3 regions of the Staphylococcus kloosii genome follow, and region 1 is predicted to be linked to each of the others. Evidence: predicted binding sites of a transcription regulator. Region 1 holds the regulator's gene; each other region holds the start of a gene.

Region 1 (3,281 bases):
ACAACCTCCTGCTACAGATGCACCAAAGCCCATGCACATACCACCAAATACGCTATTTCTAATTGTCTTTTTATCTGGTAATCTCCATTTGAATTCTCTTGATCCTTTAGCAGCAACATAAGAACCTAAAAAGATACCTAAGACTAAAAATACGCCCCAGTCTAATAGTTTAACGTCACCACTAATTAAAAATTGAACTAAGTTAGCTGAAGGTGTAGTAATACCTAAGCCGTCCATTCGACCTGTTGCTTCACTTGCTGGCCATGCTAATAAAGCAATTAAACCAACTACGATAGCTGCAACGAAAGGATGATATTTTTTCTCAAATAAGTAGTAACGTATGCCTGTAAATTTACGTTTTAAAGTTGGTACAGCAACTTTTGGCTTGCGTAATGTTTTAGTTACGAAAAATACAGTTACAATCACCAATAATAAAACCCAAACCCACATAGGAATACCTGTCGTTTGTGCCATACTTGCATTAACATTTGTCGGTTTATTAACTTTATCCATTACAGGTAAAAGCAAGCCGAATTTTGTAACTGCAGCAGTGAAACCATATAACACTAATGCAATCCAACTACCTATTAAACCTTCACCGGCACGATACCAAGTACCCGTTGCACATCCTCCTGATAAAATCATCCCTATACCAAAAATAAATGATCCGATAACTGTCCCAATGATAGGGTATGATTCTGTAGGTATTGTAACGACGCCTGTAGATGTTAAGACAAGTAATCCAATACTTTGTACAGATATAGCTATTAATAAAGCATAAAACATTTTATTACTTTTCTGAATATACATATCTCGGAAACCGCCTGCTAAACAGAAGCGTGTACGTTGCATAACAAAACCTAATAACGCTCCAACGATGAGTCCACTAATTACTAACCACACCAAATAAATCCCTCTTTTCCGATTAAATTAATAAGAATAATAATATTAGATTTCATTCGTCTTTTCAAGAGCATTTGATAATTTGTAATAATATTGTAATCGAGATTTTTTTATACGTAGCAATTGCATAATTTAAATCTTTTGAACAGTTATTTAATAAGCAAAAGTTTTAAAATTAAAAAAGTTACCTTATGAGATAGTATCTGGCAGACATTATCTCATAAGGTAACTTAACTGTTTATTTGTCCCCGTAGTTGCGCATAAAGAATAATAAAGACTGTAATTCTATGCCTAGGTCAATATGATGGACTTGTACGTCTCCTGGGGTATGAACTCTTGTCGGCGTGAAATTCAATATACCTTTCACACCTGTTTGTACTAATTGATCCGTTACTTGTTGCGCTGCATTTTCATTTGTAGTAAGAATAACAACATCGATTTCTTCTTCTTTTAATATAGTTGCTATATCGTTATAATGCTTAACCTTAACATTGCCAACTTTAGTGCCTATAACATCTTCACGTATATCGAAGGCTTCTGTTATTGTCATTTCATCATGAATAGAAAAATTAAAATTTAATAATGCTTTCCCCAAATTACCAACTCCAACGATGGCAATTTTTATTTCATTATTTTCGTTTATTTCATGTTTAAAGAAGTTCAACAAACTATCTATGTTGTAACCGTATCCTTTTTTACCTAATTCTCCAAAATATGAAAAATCACGACGAATAGTAGCTGAATCTATATTTAGACCCTCACTAATCGTTTTTGAATTCACTCTATCTATGCCTTTTGATTTTAAAGTATTCACAAATCTATAATATAAAGGTAAACGCTTTAATGTAGCACGAGGAATTTTATCACTTTGATGCGCCAAAATTAAGTCCCCCTATTAATACGAAAATATACAAAGTTATAAATGTAATCAATTACCACAATATTATACATGAATAAAATAGAAAAATAAACAATCGTAGTTTTATCTAACACCTATATACGGTAAAATAGAACTATTAGTGAGGTGCACAAAACATGATATTATTACAACTAAACGATATATCAAAATCTTTCGATGGTGAAGACATTTTTAACGATGTAAATGTAGAAATTAAAACCGGTGAACGTATCGGTATTGTTGGTAGAAATGGTGCCGGCAAATCGACATTAATGAAAATAATTGCTGGTGTTGAAGGATATGATGATGGACATATTTCAAAAATCAAAAATTTAAAATTAGGTTATTTAACGCAACAAATGACATTAAATACAACTTCAACAGTTATTCAAGAAATGTCGAAACCATTTGAACATATAAAAAAACTTGGACAACAAATGAATAATGAAACTGATTGGTTGGCTCAACATGCAGATGATTTTGATAGTGATGACTATAAAGAGCATCTCGAAAAGTACGAAAGCCTATCTAACCAATTTGAACAACTAGAAGGTTATCAATATGAAAGTAAAATAAAAACTGTATTGCATGGTTTAAACTTTGAGGAAGCGGATTTTGATCGTCCTATTAATGATTTTAGTGGTGGTCAAAAGACGCGTTTATCATTAGCTCAAATGTTACTTAGTGAACCAGATTTACTGTTATTAGATGAGCCTACCAACCATCTTGATATGGAAACGACAGAATGGTTAGAGGGTTATTTAAATTACTTTAAGGGCGCTATCGTCATTATCAGTCACGACAGATATTTCTTAGATAAAATTGTTAATCAAATTTATGATGTAGCCTTAGGTGATGTACAACATTATCAAGGAAACTATGCTCAATTTATCGAACAACGTGACAAATATTATGCAAAACGAATGCAAGAATACGAAAAACAACAAGCAGAGATTAAAAAACTTGAAACATTTGTCGATAAAAATATTGCTAGAGCCTCTACTTCGGGTATGGCCAAAAGTAGGCGCAAGACTTTAGAAAAAATGCAAACAATTGATAAACCACTTATTGATGCGCGCAGCGCCAATATTACTTTTGATTTTGATCGCAACACTGGTAATGATGTATTTCATATTAAACAATTAGAAATTGGTTATGAAGAACCTATAACTGAACCTATTTCATTAGAAGTAACTAAGGGTGATCATATCGCAATAATTGGCCCAAATGGTATAGGTAAATCAACACTTATTAAAACAATCGCTGAAAAGCAACATGCACTAGCTGGGGATATTACGACTGGAGCCAATTTAAAAGTTGGTTACTATGATCAAAAGCAAGCCGAATTCAAGTCTACTAAAACAATTCTCGATTATGTATGGGATCAATACTCGACTATGAATGAAAAGGACATTAGAGCCGTTCTTGGCCGTTTCTTATTTGTACAAGAAGATGTTAAGAAAATTATTAACGATTTATC
Region 2 (3,281 bases), 240 kb from region 1:
TATTCACCTAAATTATCAACTGTAACAACGATTCCCTTGTCGTTTAGACGTTGTATCGTCTCCAATAACATTGGTATAGTGTTGCCAGCTACTACTTTTTTTGCACCAAACATGGGTCCTAATTTTTTCGCAGTAGCGTTTAAAAATTGACTATTGGATAAAGCAATAAAGAAATCTTTCACGATTGGCATGTTCATTCCTCCTAACAATAACTCTGTTCTACAACAGTGTATCATGAATTTAATAGTGATGAAAACGTTCACAAATATTTATTATACTTTATATATTACATATTACACAATATTAGCCAATTTGACTATAACAGAAATGATTGCCCTGATTACGGGATAAAAAATGGTAATTTAGTATAATTATTTGATACAATTAAGCTAATGAAATATTACGAGAAGGAGAAGTATACGATATGTGGAAGTGGGAAACTGAAAACGAAGCCAAAGGTGTAATTGTAATTGTACATAACATGTTAGAACATACTGGTAGATATGCCTATTTAATTACTATGCTTCGTCGTAATGGATATCACGTAATAATGGGTGATTTACCAGGTCAAGGTCAAACTTCACGTTCCAATAAAGGTCAAATTAAAAATTTTGACGTATATCATGAAAATGTCTTGGAATGGATTAAAATTGCAAATGAATATAAAATTCCAACATACGTTATAGGTGTCGGTTTAGGTGGATTAATAATGCTAAATCTACTTGAACGTGTGGAAGTTCCGATAGAAGGATTAGCACTAATTTCTCCAATATTAGAATTTCAAAAAAGTGGAAAATCACGTAAGGATAAAATAGTCGCTAACGTTAGTAATATTGCCAAAGATACGCGTTTCAAAGTAGGCATCGACGCCAATGATTTAACACGTAACTCTGAAGTAATCGAAGAAACGTTAGAAGACCAATTAATGTTAACTAAAGTTACGTATCATTGGTATAAACAAGTATGTGAGGTAATGAAAGAAACAGTAACACATTTGACAGATATTAATAAAATACCGCTATTGTTAATGTATGGTACCGAAGACAAAGTTGCCGATACTAAACTTATGGAAGAAATTAAAAATAAAGTGAAGTCTGATGAACTATACTTCAAAGCTTGGGAAGGTTTATACCATGAAGTACACAACGAACCTGAAAGAGATGAAGTGATGCGTTATATACTATCATTTTTAAATAATAGTTCTAGTGCAATGGGTTTTATCATTGAAGATGAAAATAATGTAAATAACTATTAGCGTACTAGATTGGGCATTGAATAAATACGATATTATTATTGTATAGTCAATGTTCAATCTAATTTATTATTATATTATGTGAAAAAAATCACAATAAATGTTGTATTTCTGCTAAGAAAGTGCTAAATTAATATTGTGAAAAAAATCACAATTTAAAGTGATAGGTGTGATCTTATGGAATATACAAAAAGTAATAAAGTAGTTTTAATAGGTGATGGAGCAGTAGGTTCCAGTTATGCTTATACATTAGTAACTCAAGGGATTGTAGACGAACTAGCTATTATAGATGTAAATAAAGAAAGAGTAGCAGGAGATGTAAAAGATTTAGCGCATGCTTCAGCATTATGTGCCAAAAATACTCATTTAAAAGTTGGTACATATGAAGATTGTGCTGATGCTGACATTATAGTAATTACGGCAGGCGTTAACCAACAACCCCACGAAACGAGATTAGATTTAGTAACGAAAAATACAGAAATATATAAAGAAATTATTGCTAATATTATGGCGTATAAATTTTCAGGCATATTTATTATAGCAACTAATCCTGTAGATATTATGGCTTATGTGACAAAAAAACTTTCTGGTTTCCCTAAAGAAAAAGTAATCGGTTCAGGTACCGTACTTGATAGTGCACGTTTTACACATGAACTTGCACTATTAACTAACATCGCACCAGCTAATATCGATGCGCAAATAATTGGTGAACATGGTGACTCTGAATTGGCTGTATGGTCAAACGTACAAATCGCTGGACAATCTTTAAATAATTTTAGAACACAATATACAATATCTGAAAATGATTTAAACCAAGCATTTATTAACACAAAAGAAGCTGCATACCATATTATTAGAGCAAAAGGGGCAACGTGTTATGGTATTGCAATGGCATTAACAGAAATTACTGTTGCTATTTTAAGTAATCAAAATAAAGTGCTAACAGTTTCAAGCTATTTAGAAAATAATTATGGTTACAACGATGTCTATATCGGAGTACCGACGCTAATTAATAGAAATGGTGCTATGAAAGTATATGAAGTTGTGTTAAATACTAAAGAAAAAGAACAATTTAAAGACTCCATATTAATTTTAAAGGATACTCAGAAAAAATTAAGAAATTACTTTATTGCATAATCCTTAAAATAATTTTAAAATGTGTATAAGATTAATTTTAATAAAAAATGTAATTTTTAATAAACGTTAAGTTTACGACTATTAAAAATATGATAAATGATTTAAAATTAATTTTACATGTTTTACTATATATTTTTTATATGGGGGAATTGTTATGGGGAAAGCGTTAGATAATAAGGTTGCAAATGTCTTGAATTTGAACCAAATTCTAGAAGAAATTGAAAATATTTTCAAAAGCATTAAGAAAGAATATAAAATGTCTAAAGAAGAGATTTTAATCTTACTTACACTTTGGAAAGAAGGTTCAATGACTTTAAAACAAATGGATGAATTTGTACACATCAAATCATATAAACGTACACGTACGTATAATGATTTAGTTGAGAAGAAATGGATTATTAAAGAGAGACCTCAAAACGATGAACGTACAGTAATTATTCATTTTAATGACAAGTTAGAAGGTGAAAGGGAACATCTTTTAAACTTTATAATTGGTGAGATTAATTCAAGAAAAGAAAGTTTTCAAGAAAGTATAACTGCAATTTTAAACTTATAGAAAACTTAGGGATTTTGTAACAAAGAATTAAACATAACAGCCTATTTATGCATAAAGTCATAAATAAAAAGATTGCCGTCACATGAAGTGACGGCAATCTTTTTCTGTTTGTTTAACGTTTTTCAATTGCACAAATAAAAGGTGGGTCATTTTGTTGGTTAATAAATTGATATTGAAGGACATGAGCAACTTGTTGATCCAATGAAGTTAAATAATTAAGTACTTGGTCACGTTCAACTTTACCTTCATCATGCCCAGGATAAATAACTAATATAATTATGCCTTCTGGCGCTAAAATGTCAAAAATACCTTCTATGGCAGAAATAGTACTTTCTG
Region 3 (3,281 bases), 910 kb from region 1:
ATGGCTATTATAAAGCAAATTAGACTAAGTAAGAATAACCACCAATAGTTAAGCACTGCTGATAAAAAATGACCTTCATTTTGAATTCTTAATGATAAAAAGACAAATAGTGATATTGCAATCATCGGTGGTCCCCAGAAAAGGAACCAATATCTTAATAATTTATATGCTCTCGTATCTTTTGCTCTATCAGCATAAAATGTTAAAAATCCTGAAGAGATATAAAGTACAGTGATGACTGCTAAAAATACTACTGACCATGAAAATGGACTTAGTAATAATTCAGTCCAATTCAAGTCAAAGTTTGAACCATGCTTAGTAATATAACCACCTTCAGAAATTGTCATTGCAGTGGCTAACGATGCAGGAATAAATAATCCTGTTAAACCATATAATACTAACCAAGGTAATTTAGAATCTTGGCCATAGTTTTCAAATGCGTAGAATGCACCTCTTATCGATAACAATACTAATGCAATGGAAGCTGGTACTAATAATACTGTTCCAAAGTATAATGCTGAGTCTGGGAAGAACCCTACCATTCCTACGAAAAAGAACACGAAGAACACGTTAGTTACTTCCCATACTGGGTTCAAATATCTAGATATTATATGATTTAACTTTTTATCTTGATTAGTAATCTTAGCGTGTAATGCAAAGAAACCTGCGCCAAAGTCGATTGATGCAATAATAATATAGCAAAACAAAAATAACCACAAGACGATTATTCCAATATAAGAAAATATCATTACTGCTCACCTCTCTCATTTGAAACTGCTGCGATATCTTTATAAGCAGGTTTATTTTTAAACATTCTTATTAGCACATATGCTGATGTTACCATTAGTACAATGTAAAGTAATCCAAACATAATAGTAACGAATGTTAAACCACCTGCTTGTGTAGCAGCTTCTTTAACTTTTAAATAACCTCTAACTATCCAAGGTTGACGACCCATTTCTGTTAAGAACCAACCAAATTCGATAGCTAACATCGCTGCAGGACCAGTGAGTAAGATACCATATAGCATTGGTTTAGCATGCATGAAGCGTCGTAATTTTTTAAAGATTAGCGTCGCTACATATGCCGCAGAAATGATGAAACAAAATACACCAAGTGATACCATCAAGTCAAAGAAATAATGCACGATGAGTGGTGGTAAGTCAGCTTTAGGAAAATCATTTAATCCTTTTACTTTAGTATTAATATTATCGTCTGCTAAAAAGCTTAGTAACCCAGGTATTTTTATTGCACCTGTTACTTGTTGTGTATGTTCATTAAGTGTACCGAAGAAGACCAAATCAGCTTTTGAACCCGTATCAAAATGCCATTCATATGCTGCTAATTTTTCTGGTTGTACTTTGTGTAAAAATTTAGCTGATAAGTCTCCAGCAAGCATTGAACCTAAAGTAAATACTAAGCCTAATATCATCGTTATTTTTAGTGCCTTTTTATGATATTCTGCATCTTTACTAACTTTATTTTTCAACAATTTAAATGCTGCTACGGCAGCTAATATAAATGCCATCGTCATAAGTGCAGTAGCAACTACGTGAAATGATCTCACTAAAAATGATGCATTAAACATTGCTGCCCATGGTTCAACGTTTACCATTCTGCCGTCTTTAACTTGGAATCCTGCAGGCGTGTTCATAAACGAGTTTACTGAAGTAATGAACAATGCAGAGAATGAACCACCAATAATAACTGGAATACTTAAAATTACGTGTGTCCATTTACCTTTAAATCTGTTCCAAGTATATAAATAAATACTTAAAAAGATAGCCTCAAAGAAGAATGCAAATGTTTCCATAAATAGTGGTAATGCTATAACATGGCCACCCATTTGCATAAATGTCGGCCAAAGTAATGACAACTGTAATCCGATAATTGTTCCTGTCACAACGCCGACTGCGACAGTAATCGTATAACCTTTGGACCAACGTTTTGCTAATGCAGTATAACTAGGATCATTCTTTTTAATACCTAAAAATTCTGCAATAGCAAACATTAATGGCATTCCAACACCAATAGTCGCAAAAATTATATGAACGGCTAGCGTCATTCCTGTGAGGAAACGCGCTATTTCTACTGAATCCATAAAATCACCTTTTTTCTGAATTTGTGACAAAAATCACAATATGTTTTTATTATAACTCGCTATTTTCATGGATGGAATTGTTATGGTTCAATTGAATATTGACAAATTAATGACGTGTCACAGACAGTTCACAAACTTGATTTCTTATGTTGTATCTCTTATATTATGGAATAGTATTTCAATTTGAAAGGAATTTGTTTTAAATGTCTAATATTATCATCTATTCACAAAATGATTGCCCGCCTTGTACGTTTATTAAAAATTATTTAACTGAAAAAAATGTTGATTATACAGAAAAGAATATTTCACAAAACTCAACATATCGTAATGAAATGATGGACTATGATGCATTTGCTACGCCATTTATTCTTTTAAATAATGAGCCTATGTACCAAATTGATATGGACAAAATCAACGCTGAATTAAATATTAAATAAAAAGAAGTTTATTAAGTGTTAACACTTAATAAACTTCTTTTTATTTGCTATTTAGTATATTGTTTAACTAATGTTTGAACTTCTTCTGAAGTTGCCGCATTAATTGCACGGTTAGTTAGTTCTTGCATTTCAGACTGACTTAATTCTTTGATTTGACGACGTGCTTTCAAGATTGAAGTAGCACTCATAGAGAATTCATCTAAACCTAAACCTAATAATAATGGTATAGCAATTTCATCTCCCGCCATTTCACCACACATACCAGTCCATTTACCTTCATTATGTGAAGCTTCGATTACTTGTTTAACTAAACGAAGTATCGCTGGATTATAAGGTTGGTATAAGTATGACACACGTTCAGACATGCGGTCTGCTGCCATAGTGTATTGGATTAAGTCATTCGTACCAATACTGAAGAAGTCAACTTCTTTAGCAAAGACATCTGCTAAAGCAGCCGTAGATGGAATTTCTACCATGATACCTAATTCGATATCATCAGAAACTTCAATACCTTCTTGTTTTAAGTTTGCTCTTTCTTCTTCTAATAATGCTTTAGCATCACGGAATTCTTGAATAGTTGCAACCATTGGGAACATAATATTCAATTTACCGTACGCTGAAGCACGTAATAGAGCACGCAATTGTGGTCTGAAGATATCTGGTTGATCTAGACATAAACGAATTGCTCTATAACCTAAGAACGGATTCATTTCATCTGGTAAATTTAAGTATGGAAGTTCTTT

What was found. The regulator Rex, encoded in region 1, represses fermentation and respiration genes when NADH is low (regulators of the CRP and FNR family bind a similar motif). The targets are predictions, from matches to a motif close to TTGTGAAATATTTCACAA.
Region 2: C7J89_RS07110 (L-lactate dehydrogenase) is a predicted target of Rex. The motif match lies at 1,389-1,406, and genes of this name have one in related genera.
Region 3: C7J89_RS10305 (cytochrome ubiquinol oxidase subunit I) is a predicted target of Rex. The motif match lies at 2,123-2,140, and genes of this name have one in related genera.

The regions. Positions count from the first base shown of each region.
Region 1 is NZ_CP027846.1:1,174,837-1,178,117, reverse strand. It holds gene C7J89_RS05745 (YeeE/YedE family protein) at 1-906, opposite strand, end outside; gene C7J89_RS05740 (redox-sensing transcriptional repressor Rex) at 1,142-1,783, opposite strand; gene C7J89_RS05735 (ABC-F family ATP-binding cassette domain-containing protein) at 1,939-3,281, shown strand, end outside.
Region 2 is NZ_CP027846.1:1,412,288-1,415,568, forward strand. It holds gene C7J89_RS07100 (proline dehydrogenase family protein) at 1-191, opposite strand, end outside; gene C7J89_RS07105 (alpha/beta fold hydrolase) at 425-1,255, shown strand; gene C7J89_RS07110 (L-lactate dehydrogenase) at 1,430-2,389, shown strand; gene C7J89_RS07115 (transcriptional regulator, SarA/Rot family) at 2,544-2,945, shown strand; gene C7J89_RS07120 (tRNA 5-(aminomethyl)-2-thiouridylate-methyltransferase MnmM) at 3,058-3,281, opposite strand, start outside.
Region 3 is NZ_CP027846.1:2,081,704-2,084,984, forward strand. It holds gene C7J89_RS10300 (cytochrome d ubiquinol oxidase subunit II) at 1-749, opposite strand, end outside; gene C7J89_RS10305 (cytochrome ubiquinol oxidase subunit I) at 749-2,101, opposite strand; gene C7J89_RS10310 (glutaredoxin family protein) at 2,305-2,538, shown strand; gene ptsP (phosphoenolpyruvate--protein phosphotransferase) at 2,586-3,281, opposite strand, start outside.